Regions from separate parts of the Exiguobacterium sp. SH1S1 genome, predicted to be linked through region 2. Evidence: a T-box and tRNA genes for the amino acid it is inferred to sense, from the RefSeq annotation. Region 2 holds a T-box; the other holds one or more tRNA genes.
The links. A T-box is a leader RNA that pairs with one kind of tRNA and senses whether it is charged. The one in region 2 lies ahead of EVJ23_RS07110 (valine--tRNA ligase), so its partner is inferred to be a tRNA-Val.
Positions count from the first base shown of each region.

Region 1 (4,424 bases), on a different contig from region 2:
GCGCATTGAACAAGCTGCCAGACGCCGGTTCGCGCTTGAAGGATATGAAGGATTATCTTTGGCGGCGCTCGCCGAAGATGTCGGGATTAAGAAGGCGTCTTTATATGCGCACATCGACGGAAAAGAACAGCTGTTCAAACAAGTCGTCGAACAGATGGCCGAGCGTTACCAGCGAGCTTGGGAACAAGCACGGGACGAGTCAAATGAGGCGGCACCGCTCGAACGGATCGAGGCAATCGTTGAAGCGTTGATTCATTTCTTCGAAGAAGAAGAGACGTGGATGTTGACGAAACGAATGCTGCTCGTACCGCCTCCTGAGCTGCGCGTCTTCATCGAGACGACGATCGGGTCGGTCGAGACCGAGCTCCAGGCGTTTGAGAAAGAGCAATTCCGTTTGGCGATGGAGCGTGGCGATTTACCGGAACAATCGCTCGACGACGTATATGACGCGTACTATTGCTTTTTGGACGGGGCGTTGCTTTCACTCTTTTCGTTTGCAACGAATCGAGCGCAACGACAGCATGCAGCATTTAAAATTTTCAAGAGAGGAGTCGGGTGGACATGAAAAAGGAACAAATGGCTTGGTTGTGGCTCGTGTTCGCCGGACTTCTTGAAATTGTTTGGGCGACGACGATGAAATTGTCGAACGGGTTTACCGTGTTAGGACCGACCGTCGTGACCATCGTGTTATTGATTGTCAGTTTTGGCTTGTTGGCGATGTCGTTCCGTGTGTTGCCAGCTGGCACCGGGTACGCCGTTTTTACGGGTATCGGTGCTGTCGGGACGGTCATCGTTGGAAATATTTTGTTTGATGAGACGATGACGGGAATGAAGATGTTGTTTATCGCGACGCTCCTCATCGGGGTGGTCGGTTTGAAGCAAGTGACAGGAGGTGAGTCGGCATGAGTTGGACATTTTTAATAGGGGCTGGGCTCGCTGAGATGCTTGCTGTTTTCTTCATGGGAAAATCAAAAGGCTATCAGATTTTAAAATGGTCGCTTCTTTCGATCACGACGTTCGCACTAAGTTTTTATTTGTTGTCACGTTCCCTCGAGACGCTGCCGCTCGGACTCGCTTACTCGATTTGGGTCGGGATCGGCGCGGCGGGTGGAGTGATTCTCGGTATGTTGTACTTGAACGAGTCGAGGGATCGCTGGCGTATCTTCTTTTTAATTCTCATTATCGGGAGCGTTATCGGATTGAAAGTCGTGGCGTGAATAGGATTGAAACGAGATGAAAACGGGAATCGAATAGTTCAGACTGTGAACGAAAGGGGCGGGAAAGATGAATCTTGTCGAGTTGCAATCAGAACGTCTACGGCTTGAACATTACACGATCTCCGATTTCTATTTCGTAAAATCGCTACTCCAAGATCCGCGAGTGATGCGTTTCATCAGTCCGGACGGCAAGCCATATACGGATGAACAGACAATCGAATGGTTCGAGAGACAATTGGTCCGCTATACAACGGGCCGACAGACCGGACTCCTCAAACTGATGACACATCACAGCGATGAGCCGATCGGCCATGCCGGGACGCTCTTGCATGAACTTGATGGCAACATCGAGCTCGAGGTCGGTTATTGGCTGGCACCAAAGCACTGGCACATGGGCTACGGCCGGGAAGCGGCCGCGCGTCTCATGCGGCATGCGTTCGAGGAAGGCGAGAAAGACATCATCTCGCTCATTCACCCGGACAACGTGCCGTCACAACGAGTCGCGAAAGCGAACGGATTGCATTGGGACCGTGACACCGAACACGGAGGCATGATTGTGTCCGTGTATGCCGGCGATTTGGAACGTCTATGCCGTCACATGAAGCGGGAAGAAATGACGCGGTGAAAAAAATAAAAAAAGTTTTAAAAAACAGTTGCCAAGGCATTAGTTTCTTGATATATTAATAGTGTCCTAAAGAGAGGACACGACCTGATTCTGTAGCTCAGCTGGGAGAGCGCTACCTTGACAGGGTAGAGGTCGCTGGTTCGAGCCCAGTCAGAATCACTTGGGTGCCAAACCCGATGCGAAACCCATAGGAACGTGGGTTTCCGCGCAGCCACTTCTTACGAGAAGTGGCTTTTTTTGTGTATTCTTTTAATTGACAGCCCACATAAACAGTTGGTATATTCCTCTCAATACATACAGAAACGGGGAATTATACGATGGTATTAACCGGAACAATCGTCAATGCGGCCTTGATCGTGGTCGGCACATTACTCGGGTTGTTGTTTCACCGAATCCCCGAGCGGATGAAAGAGACGGTCACGGCTGCCATCGGTCTCGCCGTCGTCGTGCTTGGCGTGCAGATGGGCATGAAGAGTGAGAACTTTTTAATCGTCATCGGCAGTCTCGTTATCGGAGCCGCACTTGGCGAATGGTGGAAGCTCGACGAGAAGTTGAACGAGATCGGCTATCAGTTGGAACGGCGTCTCGGTGGAAAAAGTAAGTCGAGCATCGCGGAAGGCTTCATCACGGCGACGCTCATCTTTGTAATCGGGGCGATGGCCGTCATCGGGGCGCTCGACAGCGGCCTGCGCGGGGACCATGACGTCCTCTATACAAAAGGGTTGATTGACGGTTTCACGGCGCTTGTGCTCAGTTCGACGCTCGGCATCGGCGTCATGTTCTCGGCCGTACCGGTCTTGTTGTACCAAGGAGCGATCGCGTTGCTCGCCATCCAGATCATGAAGTTTATTCCGGAGTCGCTCATGGATGACTTTATTTTGGAGATGACGGCGACCGGCGGCGTCATGATCGTCGCCATCGGGTTGAACCTGGTCGGGATCACCCGGATTCGTGTCGCCAACTTGCTGCCCGGTATTTTGATGGTCGCGATCATTGTCACCACGTTACATATCTTCCAATGAAAAACGGACTAGCGAAAAAAATGCGCTAGTCCGTTTTTTTGTGGGCCGTGACTGGTTGATCAGGATGTAGTGCTTCCGCAATGATTTGATCCCAGTCTGCGGCGTCACAGGATGTCGTACAAGTCGGTGCGATTTCGCACGTGGCGCATTTACCGGCTTTTGCTTTACGGGTGTAGCGATGGAGCGAATAAGCGGCGTACCCGAATACGGCAAGACCGATCAGTAAATCAAATAAGAACATATGATTTCCTCCTTGTTAAGACAATCCGAACAGACGACCGATTTGATAGATCATCAGTGATACGACGTACGCAACACCAAGCCCATAAAGGCTAGCGACCCACGTCAACTTGGCACTTCCCACCTCGCGCCGAATGACGGCGACGGTCGCTAGACAAGGGACGTACAAGAGGACGAACGCCATGAAGCTATATGCGCTCAACGGCGTAAACACGGGAAGCAACGAAGCAGACAAGTCAGATTCGCTGACCGCATAAATGATCGCCATCGTCGATACGACGACTTCTTTCGCCAAAAAACCTGTGATGAGCGAAGCACCGGCCTGCCACGTCCCGAAACCGAGTGGAACCAACAACGTCGCAACGACCCCGCCGACCATAGCGAGAAAACTCTCATTCATCGGGACGTCCATTCCGGCTGGACCGGAATAGGCGAGTAACCAAATGAAGACGGAACCGCCAAAGATGAACGTACCTGCTTTTCGGACGAACCCTTTCGCTTTTTGCCACGTGCTACGCCAAAGCGTCAACCCTTGGGGGACACGATATGGAGGCTGTTCGACGATAAAGAGGCTGTTCCGATCTTCCGCCGCCAATACGGACGTGAATATTTTCGCGGCAATCAACGCCAGGACGATCCCGAGCATATAGAGCGATAAGACGACGAGCGCTTGGTTTGATGCGAAAAAACTGGCAGCGAAGACGGCATAAATCGGTAGACGCGCCGAGCACGACATGAACGGCGAAATAAAAATCGTGACGAGCCGCTCCCGCTCTTCCTCGACCGTCCGTGCCGCCATAATACCTGGGACGTTACAACCAAATCCAATGATCATCGGAATGAAACTTTTCCCGTTCAGTCCGACGAGTTGCATGAATCGGTCCATGACAATGGCGACACGCGCCATATAGCCAGAGTCCTCTAAAAACGAGATAAAGAAAAAGAGCACGAAAATCTGAGGGACGAAGACGAGGACACCGCCGACACCGGCAATCACCCCATCAATCAGCAACGCCTGGATGAAAGAAGAGGTCCCGAGCAGTTGTAACAACGAGCTCGTTCCGGACGTGACCGGACCCGACAGAAATCCATCCAACAGATCAGACAACGGGGCACCGATCCAGTTGAACGTGATGTGGAACAAGGTATAAAGTACTGTAAAGAAAATAGGTAAGCCCCAGATCGGATGTGTCACGACGGCATCGATGCGGTCGGTGACCGTGGCTTGTTGTGCGCCTTGCTGATCGACGACGTGATGGCGAACGTCTTTCGTCCAGTCGCGTCTGCGTTCTGTAATGTGGGCGTGGGCGAAGCGTCCGA
Region 1 covers NZ_SJUZ01000004.1:128,936-133,359, reverse strand. Annotated here, with positions in the region: gene EVJ23_RS09655 (TetR/AcrR family transcriptional regulator) at 1-565, shown strand, start outside; gene EVJ23_RS09650 (DMT family transporter) at 577-906, shown strand; gene EVJ23_RS09645 (DMT family transporter) at 903-1,217, shown strand; gene EVJ23_RS09640 (GNAT family N-acetyltransferase) at 1,285-1,842, shown strand; tRNA gene EVJ23_RS09635 (tRNA-Val) at 1,929-2,001, shown strand; gene EVJ23_RS09630 (DUF554 domain-containing protein) at 2,160-2,864, shown strand; gene EVJ23_RS09625 (FeoB-associated Cys-rich membrane protein) at 2,890-3,105, opposite strand; gene feoB (ferrous iron transport protein B) at 3,121-4,424, opposite strand, start outside.
Region 1: it encodes a tRNA-Val, which carries the amino acid that the T-box ahead of EVJ23_RS07110 (valine--tRNA ligase) is inferred to sense. The anticodon was not compared.

Region 2 (4,424 bases):
CCCGTCCATGTTCATGAGGGCGAAGCGGCTCGCGTTCCAAATCTTGTTCGCGAAGTTCCATGTCGATTCGATCTTCTCCCAGTAGAAGCGCAGGTCGTTCCCTGGTGTCGAGCCCGTGAGCAGGAACCAGCGGAGCGAGTCGGCACCGTACTGGTCGATGACTTCCATCGGGTCGACGCCGTTACCGAGCGATTTCGACATCTTGCGGCCTTCCGAGTCACGGATCAGACCGTGGATGAGCACGTCATTGAACGGCTGCTTGCCCGTGAATTCGAGCGATTGGAAGATCATCCGCGATACCCAGAAGAAGATGATGTCGTAACCCGTGACGAGCGCGCTCGTCGGGAAGTAGCGTTTGAAGTCTGCTGAATCCGTGTCCGGCCAGCCCATCGTCGAGAACGGCCAGAGCGCTGACGAGAACCACGTGTCGAGCACGTCTTCGTCTTGATGCCAGTTCTCAATGTCAGCCGGCGCTTCTTTGCCTACATACACTTCGCCTGTCTCGTTATGGTACCAAGCCGGGATGCGGTGGCCCCACCAAAGTTGACGGCTGATGCACCAGTCACGGATGTTTTCCATCCAGCGGAGGTACGTGCCTTCGAACCGCTCTGGGACGAAGTTGACTTTCGTCTCGTCGTTGCCTTGCGCTGCGAGCGCCGCTTTGGCGAGTGGCTCCATATCGACGAACCATTGCTTCGACAAGTACGGCTCGATGACCGCGCCTGAACGTTCCGAGTGACCGACCGAGTGCGTATGCGGCTCGATTTTGACGAGCGTGCCGTCCGCTTCTAAGTCTTTGACGAGCTGCTTGCGGCAGTCGAAGCGGTCGAGCCCTTCGTACTTGCCAGCATTCTCGTTCATCGTCCCCGACTCGTCCATGACGAGGATACGCGGAAGCTCGTGACGGTTCCCGATTTCAAAGTCGTTCGGGTCGTGCGCCGGCGTGATCTTCACGCAACCGGTACCGAACTCGACGTCGACGTAGTCGTCCGCGACGATCGGGATCTCACGGTTCATGACCGGGAGCATGATCGTCTTACCGACGAGGTGCGCGTAGCGCTCGTCTTTCGGGTTGACGGCGACGGCCGTATCGCCGAGCATCGTCTCTGGGCGCGTCGTCGCGATCTCGATGTGACCTGAGCCATCAGCGAGCGGGTATTTCATATGGTAGAACGCGCCTTCGACTTCTTGGTAGATGACTTCGATGTCGGAGACGGCCGTCTTTTGCGCCGGGTCCCAGTTGACGATATATTCGCCACGGTAGATCAAACCTTTTTCATACAAGCGGACGAAGACTTCCTGGACCGCTTTCGAGAGTCCCGCGTCGAGTGTGAACCGTTCACGCGAGTAGTCGAGGCCGAGGCCTAGTTTTGACCACTGGGCACGGATCGTGTCGGCGTACTCGTCTTTCCATTCCCACGTCTTCTCGAGGAACTTCTCGCGTCCGAGGTCGTAACGCATGATGCCGTCCTCACGGAGCTTCTGTTCAACTTTCGCCTGTGTCGCGATACCGGCGTGGTCCATCCCTGGGAGCCAGAGGACGTCATAGCCTTGCATGCGCTTCAAGCGCGTGAGTAGATCTTGGAGCGTCGTATCCCACGCGTGTCCGAGGTGAAGTTTCCCTGTGACGTTCGGTGGCGGGATGACGATCGTGTAAGGCTGTTTCGAGTCGTCCTCGTCCGCCTTGAACACGTTGTTCTCCATCCAATAGTCGTACCATTTCGCTTCCGTCGCACTCGGGTCGTACTTCGTCGGCATGCTGATTTCGTTTGTTTCGTTGGTCATTGTGCCAATCCTCCTCTATCTGTCTACACAAAAAACGGCTACTCTCGTCCTTAACGCTAAGGACGAAAGAAGCCGTATCTTCCGCGGTACCACCTTAGTTCGCCAACACGTGGCGCCCTCAAAATCGAATAACGGTCGATGGACCGGACCTTCCTACTTGATTCAAAAGGTCAGCTCCGAGGCGACTTCCGCACACTTCCCTCGCGACCTTGCACCGTGCGGCCGCGTCTCTAAAAAGGAGTGTTGTTGCGTACTATTCCTCATCATAGCTTTTAAACGTATCTGTTAAACAATTGTAGCGAGTGAAGACGGTTCAGTCAAGATTACAATGAAAACTCTTGTTGCAGCTCTTTGAACGTCGCATCGACCGCGGCGAGCGTCGCGTCGATATCCTCGTCCGTATGCACAGTCGACAAGAACAAGCCTTCGAACTGTGACGGTGGCAAGAACACGCCACGCGCCGCCATCTTCTGATAGTACGAGCGGAACATGTCGAGATTCGACGTTTTCGCCTTCTCGAAGTTCGTCACTTTCTCGTTCGTGAAGAAGAAGCCGAACATCGAGCCGGCCCGGTTCGTGTCGTGCGGGATGTTATATTTCTCGGCCGCTGCCGTGAAGCCTGCCGCGAGGCGGTCGGCTTTGCGCTCGAACTCCTCGTAGTGCTCAGGCTTGAGTTGCGACAGCGTCGTGTAGCCGGCGATCATCGCGAGCGGGTTGCCTGAAAGCGTCCCTGCTTGGTAGATCGGCCCTTGCGGTGCGATGTGTTCCATGATCTCCCGTTTGCCGCCGTATGCGCCGACCGGAAGGCCGCCGCCGATGACTTTGCCGAGGCACGTAAGATCAGGGGTCACGCCAAAGTAACCTTGGGCGCAATTGTAACCGACGCGGAAGCCGGTCATGACCTCGTCAAAGATGAGGAGCGCACCGTTTTGTTCCGTGATCTCACGCAGTCCTTCGAGGAATCCTGGCTGCGGCGGGACGAAGCCCATGTTGCCGGCAGCCGGTTCGACGATGACGCCGGCGATGTCGTCGCCGTGCTTCTCGAACGCGATGCGAAGCGCGTCGAGGTCGTTGTATGGGACGGTGAGCGTATGGCTCGCCAAGTCTTTCGGGACGCCCGGTGAGTCCGGGAGACCGAGTGTCGCGACACCAGATCCGGCCTTGATGAGGAGCGAGTCCCCGTGGCCGTGGTAGCAGCCTTCAAACTTCAAGATCTTCGTCTTGCCCGTATAACCGCGTGCGAGGCGGAGAGCCGCCATCGTCGCTTCCGTACCGGAGTTGACCATGCGGACCATCTCGATCGATGGGACGCGGTCGATGACGAGCTCGGCCATCTTCGTCTCGAGCTCTGTCGGTGTCCCGAACGTCCAGCCTTTTTCAGCCTGATCTTGAATCGCTTTCATGACGACCGGGTCGCGGTGACCGAGAATGAGTGGTCCCCATGAGAGGACGTAGTCGATGTACTCGTTGCCGTCGATGTCGTAGACGCGTGAACCTTCACCGCGTTCGGCGAAGATCGGCGTCATCCCGACCGATTTATAGGCACGGACCGGGCTGTTGACCCCGCCCGGCATGAGTGGGAGTGCTTGTTTGAACGCTGCTTCTGAGCGAGTTTGCTTGTATGTCATGCGAATTCTCCTTCCAAATAGCGACAGACGTCTTTTGCGAAATACGTGACGATCAAATCGGCACCGGCCCGTTTGAAACCGACCATCGTCTCCATGACGATACGTTGTTCATCGATCCAGTCGTTCATCGACGCCGCTTTAATCATCGCGTACTCCCCGCTCACGTTATACGCCACGATCGGCATATCGAGCGAGTCGCGCATGTCGCGGATGATGTCCATGAACGCGAGCGCCGGTTTAACGATCATAAAGTCGGCACCTTGCTCGACGTCCGACTGTGATTCCCGGAACGCCTCGCGGCGGTTAGCCGGGTCCATCTGATAGCCTTTGCGGTCGCCTTCACCAGGCGCCGACTGCGCCGCGTCACGGAACGGTCCGTAGTACGCCGATGCGTATTTGACGCCGTAGCTCATGATCGGGATGTGGCTGAAGCCGTTTTGGTCGAGCCCTTCGCGGATGGCGGCGACGAAGCCGTCCATCATCGAGCTCGGCGCGATGATGTCTGCGCCCGCTTGCGCTTGCGTGATCGCCGTCTGGACGTGAAGCGGCAGTGACGCGTCGTTATCGACGTCACCGTTCTTCACGATGCCACAGTGGCCCGTCGACGTATATTCACAGAGGCACGTGTCGGCGATGACCGTGAGCTGTGGTGCCCACTCTTTCACTTTGCGGATCGCTTCTTGGACGATGCCGTGATCGTGGTATGCTTCCGTGCCTTCCGGGTCTTTATGCTCAGGTACACCGAACAAGAGAACGGACTCGAGCCCGAGGTCGACGAGCTCACGGATCTCGTCTTCGAGACGATCGAGCGAGAAGTTGAAGACGCCAGGCATCGAGCTGACTTCGCGTTTAATATTTGTCCCTTCGACGACGAAGAGCGGATAAATCAAATCTTCTTTCCGAACATGGTTTTCACGTACGAGTGCACGCATCGACTTCGACGAGCGCAGACGACGGTGACGGTCGAATTGGTTCATGAAAAATCTCCCCCTACACACTGTATTAATGCAT
Region 2 covers NZ_SJUZ01000002.1:144,283-148,706, forward strand. Annotated here, with positions in the region: gene EVJ23_RS07110 (valine--tRNA ligase) at 1-1,785, opposite strand, end outside; T-box leader at 1,841-2,061, opposite strand; gene hemL (glutamate-1-semialdehyde 2,1-aminomutase) at 2,109-3,413, opposite strand; gene hemB (porphobilinogen synthase) at 3,410-4,390, opposite strand; gene EVJ23_RS07125 (uroporphyrinogen-III synthase) at 4,387-4,424, opposite strand, start outside.